DNA from 2 places in the Devosia sp. 919 genome. Region 1 is predicted to be linked to the other one. Evidence: predicted binding sites of a transcription regulator. Region 1 holds the regulator's gene; the other holds the start of a gene.

Region 1 (10,808 bases):
AATCTGGGCCGTTCGGTCGAGGATCTGCGACGTGCGATCGGCGCCCGGCTGGACGAACAGATGGAAGGCGCCTCGGCCGCCATTGCCCGCGCTATGGTGGTGGGGGATCAGAGCGCCATTACCGACGAAACGCGTGACGTGATGGCAGCTTCGGGCCTTGCGCATATCTATTCGATTTCCGGGCTGCACCTGTCGATCGTCGCGGGCGGCGTGTTCTGGTTGGTGCGGCTGTTGCTGGCGAGCCTTCCCGGTTTGGCCGTGCGCTGGCCGGTCAAGAAGCTCGCGGCGGTGGCCGGAATTGCTGCGGCTTTCAGCTATTTGCTGCTGGCGGGCGGGCTGGCCAATGTGCCGGCACTCCGCTCGACTATCATGCTGGCCCTGATCTTTGGCGCGGTGCTGGCGGGGCGGCGGGCGTTGACCATGCGCAATGTTGCCATTGCGGCGCTGGTGGTGATCCTGCTCGATCCCGCCAGTGTGTTTCGGGCCAGTTTCCAGCTGTCCTTTGCAGCCGTGGTGGCGCTGATCGGCATTTATGAGTTGCCCCGAAGAACCCCCTCGGTGCACCGGGCGGGTATTGCCCGTCTCATCGTCTCGGTGGGGACCGCCGCCCTGACCAGCTTCATCGCCGGCACCGCCACCTTGCTGTTCTCTGCCTATCATTTCCAGCAGACCGCACCCCTGGGGGTGATCGGCAATGTGCTGGTGTTGCCAGTGGTCAGCCTCGTCATCATGCCCTTTGGCGTCCTCTCGGTATTGCTGATGCCGCTCGGGCTGGAAGCACCGTTTGTTGCGGTGATGGGCTGGGGCATCGATCGGATGGTGCACGGCGCGGTCCTCGTGGCGGGTTGGAGCGAGGGGCTCACCGGCAATCCGCTGCTGACCTCAACCGCCTTGCTGCTGGGGCTAGCGGCGCTCGCCTGGTTTGCGTTCTTTCCCAGCCGGTGGCGCTTCCTTGCTCCGGTGGCGGCGATCCCATTAATCTTGCTGTTTGGTCTCGATCAGCGCCCCGATGTGCTGGTTGCCGATACGACCCAAGCCGTCGCGGTGCGCAGCGAGACCGGGCTGGGGCTGCTTACCGGCCGGGCAGGCAGCTTTGCCGTTGACGTCTGGGGTCAACATTACCAGGAAGAAATTGCGCCCGTCATCGACGCGGCTCGCTGCGACAGCCTCGGTTGCGTGGTCGCGACGGAGCAATTTTGGGTGGCGGTGGTGCGTGATGTCGGCGCCTTCGCCGAAGATTGCGCCCGCCACGATCTGGTGGTGACGCGGTTGCGGGCGCCGATTGCCTGCCGGGCGCAGGCCCAGGTGATTGACCGCGACGATCTCGCAAGGGGCGGCGTGCACTGGTTCAAATGGCAGGATGGAGAGCAGCGCTTTGTCGTGCGGACTGCCGTGCCCAACCTCACGCGCCCCTGGCGCGTGAGGTCACAATAAGGGGCAGGCTAGAGGACGATGCGCGCCTCCGGGATGCCGGGCACATCCACCTGGATCGAGAAGACCCCGCCGGCCACCTTTTCGGCAGCCAGCTGTTCAGCGCTTAGATTCTTGGCGGCGGTGGTGATGAAGAGGGTCTTGAGATCGGGGCCGCCGAAGGCAGGACAGGTGACCTGCGAGACCGGCACTTCGATGATCCGGTCGATCGAGCCATCCGGCGCATGCCGCACGACGCAGCCGCCGCCCCATTTCGCATTCCACAGATAGCCTTCGCTATCAACCACCGCGCCGTCGGGGAAGCCGCGGCCGTCCGAGACATCGGCGAAGAGCGACCATTCCCCGACCGGCATGCCGGTGGCCGGATCGGTCTGTACCCTGAGAATCTTTTTGGTGGGGGTATCGGTCCAGTAAGCGGTGCGCCCATCGGCCGTGAAGCAGGTGGCGTTGGGGATCGAGGCGTTGGACCGCAGCACGCTCAGTTGACCGGCGCGGTAATGATAGAGCTTGCCGCCCGGCGCTTCTTCCTCCTTGCGCATGGTGCCAATCCAGAAGGCGCCCGAGGGATGCACCCGACTGTCATTGCCGCGCGTCAGCGGATCGTCTGCTTCGAGCGGGATAATGAGGCTTTGCTCATCCGTCTGTAGATTGAAGCGCTTGAGCCCGGTTTCGGTGACCAGTGCCAGATTGTCGGCATCGATGATGCCAGCCGCGGCGACGTTCTCGTCAAAGCTCCAGCTCACTTCGACATTGCCCCGAGCTGAGGTGGCGAAGAGCTTTTGATTATTGATATCAAGGAAAAACAGCTGCTGGCGGTCCGGGTGCCAGAATGGGCCCTCGCCCAATGCGCATTTGCTGTCGATCAGCAGGCTCGCCGTTTGCGTCACGCTGTAGTCCTTCCATCATAAGCCAATACCGCCTCGGCGGCGCGCTGGCCGACTTCGGCGGGGGTGCTGCCGGGCTTGTATAAAAAGGTGCCCAGGCCAAAACCGCTGCAACCGGCGGCGAAATATTCGCCGAAGTTGTCCGGCTTGGCGCCGCCCACCGCGTAAAGCGGCAGCTCGGGCGGCAAGACCGCCTTCATCGCCTTGATGCCGCGCGGGCCCAGAACTTCAGCGGGGAAAAACTTGAGCCCGGTGGCGCCCGCCTTGATCGCCTTGAACGCATCACTGGGAGTGAACACGCCGGGATAGGAGCCCAGCTGAATGCGCACCGTTTCTTCTATAACCGACCGGTTGGTATCCGGGGATACAATAAAGGTGCCGCCGGCATCGGCGACGGCCCAAACCTGCTTTTTGTTCAGAACGGTGCCCGCGCCCACCATCACGTCATCCCCGAGCGCCTCGGCCGCCAGCGCAATGCTGGCCAGGGCATCGGGGGAATTGAGCGGCACTTCGATCATGGTAATGCCGGCCGCAACAAGGGCGTGGCACACATCAAGCGTTTCGGGCGGGGTAATGCCGCGCAGAATCGCGATCAGGTGGCGGTGGGTCATGGGGTCTCCAATCAGACGATAAAGGCACGTGCAGCTTTAAGGCCGGCGAGCACCACTTCGGTTCCATCCACGGCTTCGCCTTGTGCCCCGATCATGCCGAGCACCTCGGCATAAAGGGCGCAGAGCGCGGGGGCGCCGATCAAGGGAACGGTTTGTTCGCCGATCAGCGCACGGCGGCTGCCAATTTCGGTGCCGATCAGGAGGCCCGAAAGATAGCCGGTGCACCAACCGGGCTGACGGCCGGACAGGAGCGAACTGGCGCGGACCGCAAAGAGCTCGCTGGTGAGCTGTTCGGGCCGCTCGAGGCCGACCTCTGCACCCGCGGCAAAGCCTTCGGCGCGCTCGGGCCCATTGCTGTCTTCAGTCAGCGAATAGCGCAGCACCGAATGATGGCGCAGCAGATCGAAGAGCTCGCCCGTCATTGCGGTGGAGAAATGCTCAATGCGGGTGCCATTCATGCTGACCCATTTGGAATGGGTGCCGGGCATGCATACCACGCCATGGGCATTGGGGCGCAGGGTCGCGAGGCCCAGTAGCTGGGTTTCCTCGCCGCGCATCACATTGTCGCCGCCGGCCTTCTGGCACACACCGGGCAGAATTGCCGGGGCCAGGTGATTGTTGGGCATGGGCGGGCGCACTGCGCCGTCAAGCAGGCCGCGCAAATCGGTTGGTGCTTCCAAATAAGGCGCTTCGAACCAGCCCTGGCGCGCGCCGGCCATGCCGCAGATCAATACGTCGAGCGCGCCACCGTTGCTGCCGACTAGACCATCGAGCAAGGTTTCGAGGACGCCCGGATACTGGTCGCGCGTCAGCTTGCCCATGCCTTGGTCGGATTTGCGCGAAACGATCACCGTGCCATCGGCACTCAGGCCCCAAGCCCGCAGGTTGGAGGTGCCCCAATCAACCCCGACCCAATCAACAAATTCACTCATGCTTGCCCCTCTTGCAGTCCGCCCCGCACTTTCGGGCAAACCTAGTCGCTGCGCTGGCCTGCGCCTAGCCGATTCGACGCCGCCCGGTTGCCCTGCGAGCGCAAGGGGCGACGAAATCCAACAGGATTGGCGTTCACTCCTGCAACTAACATGCTAGAACTGTAGCAAACAGCAGCCTGTATTCGCCTCGGCGGAACTATTGAGGAATAAGGTAATGACGGCAGACAACAGCTTCTCTTCCCCCAATGGGCAGGGCAGCGCGCCCAAGAAGCTGCGCTCGCGCGCCTGGTTCGACAATCCCGAGAACCCGGACATGACCGCGCTTTATCTTGAGCGCTACATGAATTTCGGCGTATCGCGCGAGGAATTGCAGGGCAACAAGCCCATCATCGGCATCGCCCAGACTGGCTCGGACCTCAGCCCCTGCAACCGCCACCATATCGTGCTGGCCGAGCGCGTGCGCGAAGGCATCCGGGAAGCCGGTGGCATTGCCATCGAATTTCCCGTGCATCCGATCCAGGAAACCGGCAAGCGCCCCACCGCCGGCCTCGACCGGAACCTGGCCTATCTTGGGCTCGTGGAAGTGCTTTATGGCTATCCGCTCGATGGCGTGGTGCTGACCATTGGCTGCGACAAGACCACCCCGGCCATGCTGATGGGTGCGGCCACGGTCAACATCCCGGCGATTGCGCTCTCGGTCGGGCCGATGCTCAATGGCTGGCACAAGGGCGAGCGCACCGGCTCGGGCACCATTGTGTGGAAGGCGCGCCAGATGATGGCGGCCGGCGAGATCGATTATGCGCAGTTCATCGAGCTGGTGGCGTCTTCGGCGCCGTCCACCGGCTTCTGCAACACGATGGGCACGGCAACCACGATGAACTCGCTGGCTGAGTCGCTGGGCATGCAGCTGCCGGGTTCGGCGGCAATTCCCGCGCCTTATCGCGATCGCCAGGAAATGGCCTATCGCACGGGCAAGCGCATCGTCGACATGGTGCATGAGGACCTCAAGCCCTCCGACATCATGACCAAGGACAATTTCATCAACACCATCGTGGTCAATTCCGCGATTGGCGGGTCGACCAACGCCCCGATCCACATCCAGGCGATCGCCAAGCATATCGGTGTCGAGCTCGACCTGCAGGACTTCCAGACCTATGGGCACAAGGTGCCGCTGCTGGTGAACCTGCAGCCGGCCGGCGAATATCTCGGCGAGGATTACTACCATGCGGGCGGCGTGCCGGCGGTGGTCAACGAGCTGATGAAGCAGGGGCTGATCCGTGAGAATGCACCCACCGTCAACGGCAAGACCATCGGCGAGAACTGCCGCAACACCCCCATCCAGGACGAGAAGGTGATCCGCCCCTTCGAGCAGCCGCTCAAGGAAGAAGCCGGGTTCCTGGTGCTGCGCGGCAATCTCTTCGATAACGCGATCATGAAGACCAGCGTGATCTCGCCCGAGTTCCGCGAGCGCTACCTTGCCAATCCCGAGCATCCCGGCATGTTCGAGGGCAAGGCCGTGGTGTTCGATGGTCCGGAGGACTATCATCACCGGATCGATGATCCCTCGCTCGATATCGACGAGCACACGCTGCTGTTCATGCGCGGCGCGGGCCCGATCGGCTACCCGGGGGCGGCCGAAGTCGTCAATATGCGGCCCCCTGCCTACCTCATCAAGAAGGGTATCCACGCGCTGGCCTGTATTGGCGACGGGCGCCAATCCGGCACGTCGGGCTCGCCCTCGATCCTCAACGCCTCGCCCGAAGCGGCAGCGGGCGGCAACCTTGCCATCCTGCGCACGGGTGACCGGGTGCGGATCGACCTCAACAATGGCACCGCCGATATCCTGATTTCGGACGCCGAGATCGCGACGCGCCGGCAGGAACTGGCGGAAGCGGGCGGCTACAAGTACCCCGCGCACCAGACGCCCTGGCAGGAGATCCAGCGCGGGCTGGTCGACCAGCTCGGCAATGGCGCCGTACTCAAGCCAGCAGTGGCTTACCAGCGCATTGCCCAGACCTATGGCGTGCCGCGCGACAACCACTAGGGCATAAGGCCCAACGACTTCGAAATCCCCGCTTCGGCGGGGATTTCTGTTTCCAAGGCACGGCGAAACTCCGGTCGGCGCGAGGCCTCCGGTTGGGAGCGGCGTTGGCGAGGCATTGCCTCAAAAAACGTTGCGCAAAACGGAAGCTCCGCCCCGCCAACAGCGACTGGGTGCCGACGCCCGCGCCCTCCTGCGGCGCATGCCAGATTCCGCGGATGTCGAACTAAACCCTGGCGGGCACCGCTGCCTGCGCCACATCAGGGTTCCGATGGCCAGTGCAGCTGCCATCGCGATTCTTCACCCAAGACCACCGGACGATAGAGGTCCACGGCTCTTGCGGACACCGGCCGGATCGCGGCGACCCACGATCCCCCAGCCTCCGCGCACCAACCACTCGTCATGATCTCGCTTGGGTGCGCGGATGAGGAGACTATGCGGGTGATCGGCGCGGGCGGGGATAAGTTATTGTCGGGGGGTATGGGGCTTGAGCGGATTGCGCGCTGGAGGTGGCCAGCTGGGTCTAACGTCACTCGCGGAGGAGGGGACTAAACCCCCACCCCGGTCCTCCCCTCAAGGGGGAGGGTGAAGGAGGGGGCACACAGGCGCTGGTCTGGTGCGGCTGATGAGGACCCTAGGGCGGCAATCGAGTTCCGTCGAAGAGATTGTTTCTTGGCCGATTCCGGCTTTAGGCGTGGCGAGCGATGTGGGCGAGGGCCCGCTGGAACATGGGGTGCCATTCGGGGCCCGGTTGGCGCTCGAGTGGCCACCAGAAGAACTCGAACCAATGACCGCCATCATCATGGGTGAAGTGGCGCCAGTGTTCGGCCAGGGGAGCCAAGGCGATCACCACAACAAAGTGCCAAAGCTGTTTATCTGCAATGGCACTACTGGAAGGCAGGGTGCGCGAAACTTCTGCCTGCAGGCCAGACTCCTCTGCGAGTTCACGCAGGGCACCGATTTCAATCGGCTCGGGGCCTTCCCGTGTTCCTTTCACCAGCTGAAAGCCAGCCAAAGGATGCCTGAACGCCAAGCACTGGCGTTCTTGCGCCACCACTCGCAGCAGGACAGGACAGAGTTTTTCGACCCTGGGCGTCAATATTTACGCAGCAGGCCCACCAGGCGGCCCTGAACCTTGACGCGGTCGGGCGGGAAGATGCGGGTTTCGTAGGCGGGATTGGCCGCTTCAAGCGCGATGGTGTTGCCCTTGCGACGCAGCCGCTTGAGGGTGGCTTCCTCGTCATCCACCAGGGCAACGATGATCTCGCCGGTCCCGGCAACATCCTGGCGACGGATCAGCACGGTGTCGCCATCGAAAATGCCCGCATCGATCATCGAATCGCCGCGCACTTCCAGCGCATAGTGCTCGCCCGGGCCAAGCATTTCGGGTGGCACCGAGATGGTGTGGGAGTGGCTCTGGATGGCCTCGATGGGCGTACCGGCGGCGATCCGACCCATGACCGGCACGGCCACGGGGCGCACATAATCATCGCTCCAGCCCGAGCGCGGCGGCGGAGCGGCAACACGGCCCAGATTGCCTTCGATGACGCTGGGCTCGAAGCGGGCCTTGCGGCCGCCGAGCGCGGGGTTCATCGAATCGGGGAGTTTGAGCACTTCCAGCGCCCGCGCGCGATTGGGGAGGCGGCGGATGAAGCCGCGCTCCTCAAGCGCCGTGATCAGGCGGTGAATGCCCGACTTGGAGGCCAGATCCAACGCGTCCTTCATTTCGTCAAACGAAGGGGGAATGCCGCTTTCCTTCATCCGCTCATGGATGAACATCAGCAGTTCATGTTGCTTTCGCGTCAGCATCGGAGCCCTTCAATCGCAGAATCGGAACAAAGACTGAACGAGCATAGGTGTTCCAGTTATGTTCTGCAATAACGCTCATGGGTGGAGGCGAAAATTCTTTGGCTCTGCCTAGAACCCGTCCAGCGGAATGGCTGGAACGAGAGCGCCAGCCGGCTGGCCGGGATCGTATTCAGGCTGCACCAGCAGCATATCGGCGCGGGCCAGCGAGGAGGTATGACCGCTATCGGTTTCGCTGATGGGGAGCACGCCCGCACCTCGGCTTGAATGCACGCTTTGGGCACGCATGAAGTGGCGCCGGGCGGTATTGGGCGGCGTGGGCGCAAGGAGCGGCAGGTGCCAGGGGGCGGGTTCGGCGACGCCGAGCCAGCGCCGCAGCGCCGGCTTGATGAAGACGGCGGCGGTCACCATGGCCGAAACCGGATTGCCAGGCAGGCCAAACACCAGGGTTTTGCCCAGAGTGCCGAACATCAGTGGCTTGCCCGGGCGCATATTGATGCGCCAGAAATCAAGCTGCACGCCGAGACTCAGCAGGATTTCCTGCACGATATCATGGTCGCCAACACTCGCGCCGCCCGTGGTGATGACGAAGTCGGGCGCTTCGGCAAAGATGCCGGCAAGGCGCTCGGCAAGCGCCGCCCGGTTGTCGGGAGCGATCCCGTAGTCGCGGATCTCTGCGGCGTAAGGCGCAAGGAGCGGCCGCAAGCCGAAGCTGTTGGAGGCAACGATCTGGCCCGGTCCGAGAGCGGTGCCGGGCAGCACCAGTTCGTCCCCGGTGGCAAGGAGCGCGATGCGCGGCTGCACGGCAACGGGCAGCGTCGGGCAATTGGCGGCGGCTGCGACGGCCAGTTGCATGGGGGTGAGGCGAGAGCCTCTCGGAATCAGCTCCTGTCCCTGCCGGAAGTCGTGGCCAAGCGGGCGAATGCTGCGCCCCACGGGAGGCTGGGCGGCAAAGCTGACGCGATCGCCGGTGCGGGTCGCTTCCTCCTGCATGATCACGGCATCCGCGCCGGGGGGCACGGGCGCGCCGGTGAAGATGCGCACGCAGGTGCCCGGGGCGATATCCGCGCCAAAGCCGGCGCCGGCCTGTGCGGTGCCCACGACTTCAAGGCTCGCGCCTGGCACGATATCGGCGGCGCGCACGGCATAGCCATCCATGGCGCTGGCGGGGAAAGGCGGCTGGTCATGACGGGCGAGCAGGGGCTCGGTCAACACCCGGCCGGCGGCAGCTTCCAGCGGCACCGACTCGGTGCGGGCGGGGGGCACGCGGGCGAAAATGGCCGCGAGGGCGTCTTCAACCGGGAGCAGGCTCATGGCGCGCGCTGGAAATCGCCGGACTTGCCGCCCGATTTTTCGAGCAGACAGATCGCGGAGATAACCATCTCGCGGTCGATGCCCTTGGCCATGTCGTAAAGCGTAAGGGCGGCGGTGGAAGCCGCCACGAGGGCTTCCATTTCCACCCCGGTCTGGCCGGTGGTTTCGGCAGTCGCAAGAATGGTGATGGCGCCGGGCTCGCGCGCCTCCAGCTCGACGCTGACCTTGGTGAGCGGGATGGGGTGGCAAAGAGGGATGAGCTCGGCGGTCTTTTTGGCTGCCATGATGCCCGCGACGCGCGCGACGGCCAGGGCGTCGCCCTTCTTGAGGGCGCCACCCATGATGGCGGCAATGGTTTCGGGCCGACCGCTGATCACCGCCTGGGCGAGGGCGCGGCGGCGGGTGACTGCCTTGTCGCCGATATCAACGATCCGGGCCTCCCCGCGCTCGTTGAGATGGGTCAGCTGCGGCTCGCTCATGGATGGGCGGCCTGGCGCACACCCTGCAGGAGGGCGCGGGTGGCGGCGACCACATCGGCCTGGCGCATCAGCGATTCGCCGACAAGGAAGGTGCCGATGCCGGCTGTGCGGTCGAGATGCTGCAGGTGTTCATGGCCGTTGATGCCGCTTTCGCTGACCAGCACCTTGCCGGCTGGAACGCCGCCCGCGAGGTTGACCGAGGTATCGAGCCGGGTTTCGAAGGTGCGCAGATTGCGGTTGTTGATGCCAATGAACTCGGCATCGAGCGCCAGCGCCCGGTCGAGCTCGAGCTGGTCATGCACCTCGACCAGGGCATCCATGCCCCATTCGCGGGCGGAATCGAGCAGGTAGCGCGCGACGTCGTCACCGACAGCGGCGAGGATAATGAGGATGCAATCGGCGCCCCAAGCGCGCGCTTCGGCGACCTGGTAGGTTTCGAAGAGGAAATCCTTGCGCAGGACCGGCAAGGCGGTGGCGTCGCGCGCCTCGCGCAAGAACGCCGGCGAGCCCTGGAACGAGGGCTGATCGGTGAGGACCGAAAGGCACGTCGCGCCGGCCCCTTCATAGGCGCGGGCGATCTCTGCCGGGTTGAAATCGGGCCTGATCAGGCCCTTGGAGGGGCTGGCTTTCTTGACCTCGGCGATCAAGGCGTATTCGCCGCGGGCGCGCTTGGCCTTGATGGCGGCGAGAAAGCCGCGTGGCGGGGGCTGGTCATGGGCGGCAGCAACCACTTCGTCCCAAGGGCGCAGGGCCTTGGCCGCGGCGATTTCCTCGCGCTTATAGGCTTCGATCTGCTTGAGAATATCGCTCATGGGGGTGTTCCATTGGAGATGGCGACAAGGCGCTCGAGGGTTTCCCGGGCCTTGCCGCTGTCGATCATTTCGGCGGCCATGGCGGCGCCGCTGCGCAGGTCACTCACCACATCGGCCACGATCAGCGAGGCGGCGGCATTGAGGAGAACGATGTCGCGATAGGCGCCGGGCGCGCCGTCAAAGAGCGCGTGGATGGCGAGGGCATTATATTCGGGCTCGCCACCCAGGAGGTCATTGGGATCATGGCGCGACAGGCCGGCGTCTTCGGGGGTAATCTCGAAGCTGCGCAGATTGCCGTTCGCGATCTCGGCGACATAGGAGGGCCCGGTGACGGTGATCTCATCGAGCCCGTCGCTGCCATGGACCACCCAGGCCTTGATGGCGCGGTTGGCAAGGAGCGCTGCAGCGACCGGCTCCACCCATTCGGGGGAATAAACGCCGAGCATATAGCGGCGCACCCCGGCAGGATTGGATTGGGGCCCGAGCAGGTTGAACATG
Region 2 (10,808 bases), 1.3 Mb from region 1:
CGTGAAATCATGCAGGCCCAGAATGCCCTGCGCCGCTTCGTGCATCGGCTCGGCTTGGAGCGGCATGGGCAAGTGCCACACATGGTTGCGCTCGATCACCGCCGGCGCCCGTCGATTGAGGATACGGTATTCGTAATGGCGCGCGGTGGCGGAAAACCGCGCTTCAAAGCTCTCGTCCACCGCTGCGGCCGATATCACCGCCACCGGATGGGGCCGCAAGTGATAATTGAGCGCCTCGCGCACCCGGAACGGGTCCCATGCGCGCGAAAGGTCAAAATGCGCCACCTGGCCCAACGCATGCACCCCCGCATCGGTGCGCCCGGCCGCTTGCGTCACCACCCGCTCGCCCGAAAAGCGCTCGATGGCGTCTTCCAGCACGCCCTGCACGCTCAGCCGGGCCGGCTGCACCTGCCAGCCCGAAAACGGGGTGCCGTCATATTCCAGAACGAGCTTGAACCGCGCCATGGCTCAGCACCGGCCCAAGGTCTGGCCTCCCCGCCCCCTTGAGGGGAGGGGCCGGGGGAGGGGGTCCATCAGTGACCCACAAGGCCACCCTCCACCCCGGCCCTCCCCCTCAAGGGGGGAGGGAGCACAAATCTCGAAGTTCGCGATCAACTGAGCATCCTCGGCAGCGCACCGGCGCCGCGCAGAAACGTCGCCGCATCCATCGCGGTCTTGCCTTCGCGCTGCACCTGGACGAGCCGCACGGCGCCAGTCCCGCAGGCAATGGTCAGCTCCGGCAATACCGTGCCGGGCGCCCCTGATCCTGCCGCGAGGGTCGAGCGCAGCGCCTTGACGCGCACCGGCTTGCCCCCGAGCTCGATCTCGAACCAGGCGCCGGGAAAGGGCGAAAGGCCGCGAATATGGTTGTGCACCTCCGCGGCCGGCCGCGACCAGTCGATCCGGGTTTCCCCCTTTTCGATTTTTTTGGCATAGGTCACGCCAGCTTCGGGCTGCGGGGTGAAATCAAGGCTGCCGCGCTCGAGCGCCGCCAGCGCCCGGCCCATCAAATCGGCGCCAACCCGCATCATCGTATCGTGCAATTCGCCCGCCGTGGTGTCGGGGCCGATGGGGATCACTTCGCCCAGGGCGACAGGCCCGGTGTCGAGCCCTTCTTCCATGCGCATCACCATGACGCCGGTTTGCGTGTCCCCGGCCATGATCGCGCGCTGCATCGGCGCCGCGCCCCGCCAGCGCGGCAACAGCGAGCCATGCAGGTTAAGGCAGCCCTCACGCGGCGCTTCCAGAATGGGCTTGGGCAGAATGAGCCCATAGGCCACCACCACCGCGAGATCGGCATCATGGAGCGCAAATACGCCCTGCTCGTCGGGGCCCCTGAGTGAGCGCGGCGTCAGCACGGGAATGCCCATCGCTTCCGCCGCCAGATGCACCGGCGACTTGCGCTCGGCCTGCCCGCGCCCGGCTGGCTTTGGGGCGCGCGTATAAACTGCCACCACCTCATGCCCGCTCGAAACGATCTCGGACAGGGTCGGCACGGCAAATTCGGGCGTGCCCATGAAAACAACGCGCATCGGCAAACTCCTGGGCACGCCTACAGCTTCGGTAGACTTTTAGATGATCGGTCTGCTGCGCTCCTGCAGTAGACCTCATGGTGAGGTGCGCAGCGCAGCCTCGAACCACGTGGTCGTGGTGCGGCTACCCCGCGGCGCGCTTGGCGGCCTTGTCGAACTTCTTGATCACCCGGTCGCGCTTGAGGCGGCTGAGATAGTCGATGTAAAGCACGCCATCGAGATGATCGATCTCGTGCTGGATGCAAACGGCCAGCTTGCCATCGGCATCCCGAACCACTTCATTGCCATCCAGATCGGTGTACTTCACCGTCACCGCGTCAGGCCGCTCCACTTCATAGTAGAGCTCGGGGATCGACAGGCAGCCTTCTTCGGTCACCTGGATCTGGTCGGAAACCTTGGTGATCTCGGGATTGATCATCACCAGCGGATCGGGCGTTTCGCCTTCGCCCGCCAGGTCCATGACCACGATGCGCTTCATCACCCCGATCTGGGGGGCGGCAAGACCAATGCCGGGCGCGTCATACATGGTATCCAGCATGTCCTTGGCCAGCGTCTTGATCTCCTCGTCCACCTCGGGGATGGCGTCGGCGACGGCACGCAGCCGCTGGTCGGGCAACACAAGAATGGGGCGGATAGCCATGTTAATTCGTCCAGGCAAAATGGGAATTGTTCCCGATATGGTATTTTCGGCGCTTCCGGTCAACTGCGCTGGAACCCCGCCAAGGCCGTTCCGTTGCCGCAACAGGGAGGAATAACGCCATGCCAACAACCTATCAGGGTGGTTGCCGCTGTGGCGCGGTGCGCTACCAAGTGACGGGCGAACCGCTCAAAGTCGGCCTTTGCCATTGCACCGACTGCCGGCGCGAAACCGGCAGCACCTTTTTGTATTATGCCGACTGGCCGGTCGATCGCTTCTCGGTCACCGGCACTTACGCCACTTTTGAGGGGCGCAGCTTTTGCCCCCAATGCGGCGCGCCGCTCTTCCACCTCGACGAAACCGGCGCTGAAATCGTGCTGGGTTCGCTCGATCAGGTCCCGGCCGCCTTCGTGCCCACCCGCGAAGGCTGGATCAAGCGCCGCGAACCCTGGCTCACACCGGTGAAGGGCGGGGGTCAGTTCGAGCAAGACCCACCGCACGCCGCCTGAGCGCCACTTACTAACGCGCAACAGGTTTAGTTTGCCAAGTGGTGAACTGATGTCTATAGTTCACCACATGGAGAACTTTGACCCAGCCCTTGACGGAGCCTTTCACGCCCTTGCCGACCCGACCCGGCGGGCGGTGCTGCGCCAGCTGCTGGCTGGCCCCAAGCCGGTCAAGCAACTGGCCGAGCCCTTCGCCATGGGTCTGCCCGCCTTTCTCAAGCATTTGCGGGTGCTTGAGGAGACCGGTTTGATCGCGACGGAAAAAACCGGCCGTATTCGCACCTGCCGCATCGAGCCCGAGCGGCTGCTGCAAGCCGAAAGCTGGCTGGCCGAGCAACGCGCATTCTGGAGCGCCGGGGCGGATCGGCTCGCGGCTTATGTCGAAAACCATCTGGCCGAGGAGCCAAATCCATGACTGTTTGCGACAACGAACTCACCATTACTCGCTTCATCAACGCAGCGCCCGCCAAGGTCTGGACCGCTTGGAGCCGGCCGGAGCATCTCGCGCGCTGGTGGATCCCGGCGCCCATCGAATGCGAGGTGGTCAAGCTCGATCTGCGCCCCGGCGGCGGCTTTGAAACCCGGATGCGCGAAGGGGAGGGGCCATTCCAACCCCATGTGGAAGCCTGCTTTCTCGAGGTTTTGCCCGAGCAGCGCCTGGTCTGGACCACGGCCCTGGCCGAAGGCTGGCGTCCCACCGAGCCATGGCTGGCGCTGACGGCGATCATCACCTTTACGCCCGAAGGGCCGGGCACCCGCTATTCCGCTCGTGTCCTCCACGCCGCCGATAGCCACAAGCACGCCGAACTGGGCTTTGATGAAGGTTGGGGCACCACCATTGATCAGTTGGCCGCTTACGCCGGGGAGCTCGACTGAATTGCGCGAACTGGTCGGCAGCGCCCACGCCGCTATTTCAGGGGCCGGATGGCAAAGCTCAGCGCCAGTTGCAGGATCGGCTCACCTTCTTCATTGCGCACCCACATGGTGATGTTCTTTTGCGGGTAGGCCCCGGGAATATGGTCCTTGGCCAGTTCCGCCAGGGCGCTTGAGGCTTCGTCGCGCGCGGCGTGGTCACTAGCCAGGTCAGAGCCGATCTCGTCCCTGAACAAGACGTCACCATCATCGGTATCAAAGAAATATAGTGGCATGGCTCTCTCCTGGCTCCACCCGCAACGCGCCGGGGGGGTGGGAGTAGGCATTCCCTAAACCTGTGTTGTTGCCCCGTAAAATCCGGGTCACTCCCCCCGCAACTGGTCGCCAGTTGGCGCCGCGCCGCACAAGAACATAGGAGGAACGCCCGAATCGTCCTAAACCAGCAGCATGGACAGCCCGCTTCTTGTTTTCGGCCAATTCGCAGTCACTCCGCTCCAGGCGCTCGCGGCGGGTGGCGGGCTCATCGTCCTGCTGCTGCTGGTGCTCGTGCTGGCGGCGCTGCGCACCGGGCAAGCGCGAGCGGCGGAAACTGCGGCGGTGCTGGCGCGCTCGGAAGCCATGGAGCGCCATCTCGCCGGGCTTATGCAGGTGCAGTCGGAGATGACGGGCCGCATGCAAACCATGTCCGAGATCTTTGGCTCGCGCACCTCCGATCTGGCGCGTCTGGTCAACGAGCGGCTCGATTCCACCTCTCAACGCGTCGGCCAGGCCCTGCAGGAAACCCGCGCCAAGACCGATGAGGGCTTGTCAAAGCTCCATGAGCGCCTCGCGGTCATCGATCGCGCCCAATCCACCATGACCTCGCTCTCGAGCGAGATCGTGTCGCTGCAATCCATTCTGGCCAACAAGCAAACCCGCGGCGCTTTCGGGCAGGGGCGCATGGAAGCGATCATTGCCGATGGGCTGGCGCCCAACAGCTATTCCTTCCAGACTACGCTTTCCAACAACAGCCGCCCCGATTGCCTCGTGCTCATGCCCAATGGCGCACCGAGCCTCGTGATCGATGCCAAGTTTCCGCTCGAAAGCTGGCAGCGCCTCGGCATGGCTGACTCACCCGAAACCTTGCGCGCCGCGCAAACCCAGTTTCGCGGTGATATCGGCGTGCATGTGAAGGCAATTGCGGAGAAATACCTCATCGCGGGGGAAACCCAGGACACCGCCTTCATGTTCGTGCCCTCCGAATCCATCTTTGCCGATATTCACGAGCATTTCCCCGATGTGGTGCAAAAGGCGGCGCGCGCCCGCGTCGTCATCGTCTCGCCCGCGCTCCTGATGCTCTCGGTGCAGGTGATCCAGGCCCTCTTGCGCGATGTGCGCATGCGCGAACAGGCCCATTTGATCCAGGGCGAGGTGCGCGAATTGCTGGCCGATCTCGGGCGCCTCGACGAGCGGGTCAATAAGCTGCAGACCCATTTCAACCAGGCCAGCCGGGATATCGGCGATATCCTCACCTCCACCGGCAAGATCAACAAGCGCGGCGAGCGCATCGACGCCATGGATTTCGAGGAACAACCCCGGCTGGCCGGCGAGTAAGCCCGCGGCTTACTTCGGTTCCAGCTCGCTGGCGCTTTTGAGCACCTCGTCGCCATCCTCCTGCCGGATCAAAAAGGCCGGTTCCTCCTGGCTGGCATTGCGCGTCACCTCGGCGCCTTTGATGGTGCGGGTGACCTTATCGGTGAACCGCTCCACGATCGTGCCTTGTGCCGTGCTGCCGGCCCAGTTCCACGTCACTTTCGTGCCCTTGTGCAATGCCTTGCTCATCAACCGCTCCTTGCGTTGATCCAGCAACGAGCCGGCCGGCGCCCCGTTGCAGTCCCCCCAAGCAGTTGATCGGTGCAGTGAACCCGCGCTCGCTCCGGCGCGTTGTGTGCTTCGAACACTCTCGCTCAAGGAAGCAAGCCATGCCCACAAACCATCCCGGCTCTATCCTGCCGCAGGACACCGCACCGGCCGATGCCGTCGACGAAGTCATTGTCGGCCAACCGATCAGCCAGGATGAGGTGGACGACCTGCTTTATGGCGAGGACCGCCCGGCGGGCGAACGCGTTGATCGCCTGCGCGAACTGGCCGACCAGATCCGCGCCCGCCAGGCCGGCGATCTTGCCACCAATCCCGATACCGATCCGCTGCTCGACGAAATCGATCGCGCCATTGCCGAACTCTCGGGCTCGCTGGCCGATGCCGACGACGAATTCGACTATGGCAATGCCACGGGCGTTCTGGCGCAGGATCCCGAGGACCACCTCGATGCCCTCTCGCCCGATGATGTGGATGGCCGCGCCGCCATCACCGGGGAAGCGGCCGACAGCGCTCCCTTCGATGATGACGAAGACGAGCCCGAGCCGCTCGATGAAACCGAATGGGAAGAAGGCGACGGCTTTGATCCCGACAAGGGCGTCCGCTAAACCAGCGTGCGCGCCTTGAGCGCCTGGCTCAACGTGCCTTCATCGAGATAATCGAGCTCCCCGCCCACGGGCACCCCGTGGGCGAGGCGCGTCACCTTGGTGGTGCCATGCCCCAGCCGGTCGGTGATGTAATGGGCGGTGGTCTGCCCCTCGACCGTCGCATTGATCGCGAGCACGATCTCGCTGAACTCGGGTGCCCGCGCCAGCAGGGCCTCGATCGAAAGATCATCGGGCCCGACGCCATCGAGCGGCGACAACACGCCCCCGAGCACATGGTACTTCACCGCGCCGACGCCGGCGCGCTCGAGCGCCCAAAGGTCGGCCACGTCTTCCACCACCAGCAGCATGCCGCTTTCGCCCCGCCGCGGATCGGCGCAGATGGCGCAGGGGCTTTGCGTATCGACATTGCCGCACACTTCGCAGGTGCGCACCGCCACGACGGCCCGGTCAAGCGCCGCCGAGAGCGGGATCATCAGCTGATCCTTTTTCTTGATCAGCTGCAGCACCGCCCGTCGCGCCGAACGCGGCCCCAGGCCCGGCAAGCGCGCCATCAGCTGGATCAGCTGTTCAATCTCGGGTCCGCCGCTCGCCATCAACATCATTCCTGCCCCGACGCCCGGTGGGCGAAGAGGTGGCGCCACGCGCCGCAACGGGATCGGCGCGGGAATGCCCCGCGCCTTCACATCAGTCCAACAAACCTAGAACGGCAGCTTCATGCCCGGAGGCAGCGGCAGGCCGGAGGTGACTTCGGCCATCTTGCGCTGCATTTCGGCTTCCGCCTTGCTCTTGGCATCGTTGTGCGCGGCCACGATCAAATCCTCAAGAACCTCGACATCGTCGTCCTTGAACAAGCTCGGATCGATGGTGACGCCGCGCATCTCGCCCTTGCCATTGAGCGAGACGGTGACCATGCCCGCGCCCGCCTGGCCTTCCACCACGAGGTCGCCGAGCTCGGCCTGCATGGCCTCCATCTTGCTCTTCATCTCGGTGGCGGCCTTCATCATGCCCATGATGTCTTTCATTCCTCGTCCTCTTCTGCTGGCGGGGGGGCCGCATCGGCCTCGGGCGCGACGGCATCGTCACGCAATTTCACATTCACGACCTTCGCACCCGGAAAGGTCTCAAGTATGGCCTGCACCAGCGGATCTTCATGCGCCGCCGCATGCGCCGCCTTTTGCCGCTCCTGCTGCTCCTGCCGGAACGTGAGGCCTTCGGGCGGCTTGCTCGATACGGTCACCAGCCACCGCGAACCCGTCCATTGCTGCAGCCGCGCCGACAACATGGCGATGACACCGGGATCGGCGCCTTCGGCCAGCGCCACCTCGATCTGTCCTTCGCTGAACGACACGGGCCGCATCTGCGATTCCAGCGCCAGCTTGAGCAGCACGTCCCGCTTGGCGCCCGCCAGCGCAATCAGTTCGCGATAACTGCCCACCTTGGCCATGGCCGGGGGCGGCGGGGGAGCGGGCTGCACGGTTTCGGGCGGCTGCGTCGCCACCAGCACCGGCTGCGCCAAAGCTTGGGGCGCATCCTCAGGGGAGGGCAGGGGCCGAGACACGGCCGGCTCGTTCTGGAAGGCTGGCGGCGCCTCAACGCGCATCGCCTGCCCGCCACCACCACCGCTCGGAGCACGCCCATAGGCGCCGCCCGGCGACAGCGCCGGCGCGGGGGCAGGCTGGTTGGCCAGCTTGGCAATCAACTCGTCGGGCGTCGGCAGATCGGCCGCATAAGCCAGGCGCACCAGCACCATTTCGGCGGCCTGCAGGGCATTGTTGGCCCGCCCCACTTCTTCGTGGCCCTTGAAGAGGATCTGCCAGGCCCGCGACAGCGCCCGCATCGGTAGCCGCCCGGCATATTCGGCCCCGCGCACGCGCTCGTCGGGGGTCAGCGACAAATCCTCGCCCGCCGCCGGCACCACTTTGATGCGCGTTACGAGATGGGTGAAATCGGCAAGATCGGCCATCAGCGTTTGCGGATCGGCCCCGAGGTCATAAAGCGAACGCAGCGTTTGCAGCGCGTCCCCGATCCGCCCGGCCATCACTTCTTCAAAGAGGTCGATGATCCGCGACCGGTCCCCCAGCCCCAGCATCGCCTTGACCGTCGCCGCCGTCACCGCCCCATCGCCATGGGCGATCGCTTGGTCGAGGAGCGAAAGATTGTCGCGCGCCGAGCCTTCACCGGCCCGCACGATCATGGCGAGCGCCTCGGGCTCGAACCCGATCCCTTCCTGCTCGAGGATCGATTGCAGATAGGCCGTCATCACCTCGGGAGTGATCCGCCTGAGGTCGAACCGCATGCAGCGGCTCAGGATGGTCACCGGCACCTTGCGGATCTCGGTGGTCGCGAAAATGAACTTCACATAGGGCGGCGGCTCTTCGAGCGTCTTGAGCAGCCCGTTAAAGGCCGCTGTCGAGAGCATATGCACTTCGTCGATCACATAGACTTTGAACGGCGCCGAAACCGGGCCGTACTTAACCGAGTCGATGATCTCGCGAATGTCGTTGATGCCGGTATTGGACGCGGCATCCATCTCCACCACATCGACATGGCGCCCCTCAATGATGGCGCGGCAATGCTCGCCCTCGACCGAGAGGTCAAGCGTGGGGTGCCGCCCGCTCGCATCCTCATAGTTGAAGGCGCGCGCGAGAATCCGTGCTGTCGTGGTCTTGCCCACGCCGCGCACGCCGGTCAGGATAAAGGCGTGGTGGATGCGGTTCTGCTTGAACGCATTGCCCAGCGTCTGCACCATCGCGTCCTGCCCCACGAGGGTCGAGAAGTCGCGCGGGCGATATTTGCGGGCCAGCACCAGATAAGGCGAGGTTTGAGCGTCCGCCATCCTGCCCTCCAATGCATGGTGAAAAAGGAAAAAACCGGGGAGCCGCTGGCTCAGCTCGGGAATAAATAGGAGGCTGGCAACGACCCGTGCAGGTCTCGTTGGGGCTGCTTCCTTCCGGACCTGACCCGGTTGGCGAGGAACACGTCCGCGCCAACCTCCCGAGGCGCTATATGCGAATAAATGGCCGTAAAGGCAAGGGGCAAGACCGGTGCAGCGCGCCCTTGATCCGCGCTCGCGCGCGGCTCGAAGGCGACCAATCTGCCCGCCGCTGCGGCCATCGTCTTCAAGATCGGGTCCAAATACCTATATGATAAGGGCGCAGCCCTTTGCGGGGTGCGACCCTTTACCCCGCGTTCCCCGCCCGCTTAACTCACCACAAAACCCAACTGCCCGTATCGGAGCTTTTCTTGGCCAGACGCCGTCCCACCCCGTTGCGTACCTCTCAGGAGGATATTGACGCTTCCCAGCGCGCTCCCAATACGCCCCAGACCCAGTCATCCGCATTCCGCCTGGCTTTCGCCGATGACGACTTTCTCACCTCCGAGGACATCCGCGGCGTCCGCTTCCAGCTGGAATATCTGAAACCCGAGTTCCGTCTGCGCGAAGCGGGGATCAATTCCACCGTGGTCCTGTTTGGTGGTGCGCGCATTCCCGAGCCCGGCAAGCCGGCCTGGGCCGCCAAGAACCAGACCCAGAAAACCAATCTGGAAGCCGCCTCGCGCTACTATGATGTGGCGCGCGATTTCGCGCGCCTTGCCTCGGAAACCTCGCGCAGCCTTGATTTCAAGGAATTTGTGGTGGTGACCGGGGGCGGCCCGGGCGTCATGGAAGCGGGCAATCGCGGTGCGGCCGATGTGGGCGCGCCCTCCATCGGGCTCAACATCGTTCTGCCCCATGAGCAGGCGCCCAATCTCTTCGTCACGCCGGAATTTTCGTTTAACTTTCATTATTTTGCCACGCGCAAGATCCATTTTCTCCTGCGCGCTAAGGCAGTCGCGGTGTTCCCCGGCGGCTTTGGCACGCTTGATGAATTCTTCGAGGCGCTGACCCTGATCCAGACCGGCCGCATGGCCCGGGTGCCGCTCTTGCTGTTTGGCGCGAGCTTTTGGAGCAAGGTCATCAATTTCGAGGCGCTGGCGGAAGCCGGAACCATCTCGCCCAATGATCTTGAACTGTTCAACGTGGTCGACACCGCCCAGGAGGGCTGGGACGTGGTGCAAAAGTTTTATGACCTGCCCGCCCCGGTTGCGGCGCTCTGACCGGAGCGCCGCCCGCCTAGCCCGCACTCTTAACGTTCTCGCGCCGCTTCGTCTTGCCCGTCCTGCCCTGGAAGGGTGAAATCGCCTCCCGTCACCGGCACCTCAAGGAGTCTTCATGGACCATTATGATATCGTGGTGATCGGCAGCGGCCCCGCCGGCCGCCGTGCCGCCGTGCAGGCAGCCAAGCTCGGCCGCTCGGTGCTGGTGGTGGAAAACCGGCTGCGCCTCGGTGGCGTTTCGGTCCATACCGGCACTATCCCTTCGAAAACCCTACGCGAAACCGTGCTCAACCTTTCGGGTTGGCGCGAGCGCGGCTTTTATGGTCTCGCCTATCGGGTGAAAAAGGAGATCGAGGGCAAGGATCTCGGCTCGCGCCTGCGCAAGACGCTCGATTACGAGATCGAAGTGCTCGAGCATCAGTTCGCCCGCAATGGCGTGCGCACCTTTGGCGGCATGGCGCGCTTCCTTGATACCAACCGGATCAGCGTCACCGACCCCGATGGCGAAGAGCACGTCTTTTCCTTTGATTACGCCGTGATCGCCGTAGGCACCACCCCTTATCGCCCCGCCAATATCCCCTTCAACGACCGCTCCGTAGTGGATAGCGATAGCCTCGTGTTTGAGCCGCGCGTACCCAAGAGCCTGACCGTGGTCGGGGCCGGCGTGATCGGCATCGAATACGCCACCATCTTTTCGGCG

What was found. Region 1 encodes LexA, which represses DNA repair genes until DNA is damaged. Its sites were predicted from a motif close to TGTTCNNNNTGTGTTCNG; they were not measured.
Region 2: a site for LexA is predicted at 2,200-2,217, ahead of def (peptide deformylase). Genes of this name have one in related genera too.

The regions. Positions count from the first base shown of each region.
Region 1 covers NZ_JABAOL010000001.1:2,265,293-2,276,100, forward strand. Annotated here, with positions in the region: gene HRQ64_RS11130 (ComEC/Rec2 family competence protein) at 1-1,434, shown strand, start outside; gene HRQ64_RS11135 (SMP-30/gluconolactonase/LRE family protein) at 1,443-2,318, opposite strand; gene HRQ64_RS11140 (2-dehydro-3-deoxy-6-phosphogalactonate aldolase) at 2,315-2,926, opposite strand; gene HRQ64_RS11145 (2-dehydro-3-deoxygalactonokinase) at 2,938-3,858, opposite strand; gene HRQ64_RS11150 (IlvD/Edd family dehydratase) at 4,073-5,902, shown strand; gene HRQ64_RS11155 (NUDIX domain-containing protein) at 6,588-6,953, opposite strand; gene lexA (transcriptional repressor LexA) at 6,995-7,708, opposite strand; gene glp (gephyrin-like molybdotransferase Glp) at 7,817-9,019, opposite strand; gene moaC (cyclic pyranopterin monophosphate synthase MoaC) at 9,016-9,498, opposite strand; gene trpC (indole-3-glycerol phosphate synthase TrpC) at 9,495-10,310, opposite strand; gene trpD (anthranilate phosphoribosyltransferase) at 10,307-10,808, opposite strand, start outside.
Region 2 covers NZ_JABAOL010000001.1:1,005,160-1,015,967, forward strand. Annotated here, with positions in the region: gene truA (tRNA pseudouridine(38-40) synthase TruA) at 1-465, opposite strand, end outside; gene fmt (methionyl-tRNA formyltransferase) at 612-1,532, opposite strand; gene def (peptide deformylase) at 1,657-2,172, opposite strand; gene HRQ64_RS04840 (GFA family protein) at 2,292-2,678, shown strand; gene HRQ64_RS04845 (metalloregulator ArsR/SmtB family transcription factor) at 2,728-3,090, shown strand; gene HRQ64_RS04850 (SRPBCC domain-containing protein) at 3,087-3,551, shown strand; gene HRQ64_RS04855 (hypothetical protein) at 3,584-3,823, opposite strand; gene rmuC (DNA recombination protein RmuC) at 3,996-5,141, shown strand; gene HRQ64_RS04865 (DUF2945 domain-containing protein) at 5,151-5,369, opposite strand; gene HRQ64_RS04870 (hypothetical protein) at 5,510-6,013, shown strand; gene recR (recombination mediator RecR) at 6,010-6,606, opposite strand; gene HRQ64_RS04880 (YbaB/EbfC family nucleoid-associated protein) at 6,712-7,035, opposite strand; gene HRQ64_RS04885 (DNA polymerase III subunit gamma/tau) at 7,032-8,849, opposite strand; RNA gene ffs (signal recognition particle sRNA small type) at 8,914-9,009, opposite strand; gene HRQ64_RS04895 (LOG family protein) at 9,257-10,108, shown strand; gene sthA (Si-specific NAD(P)(+) transhydrogenase) at 10,224-10,808, shown strand, end outside.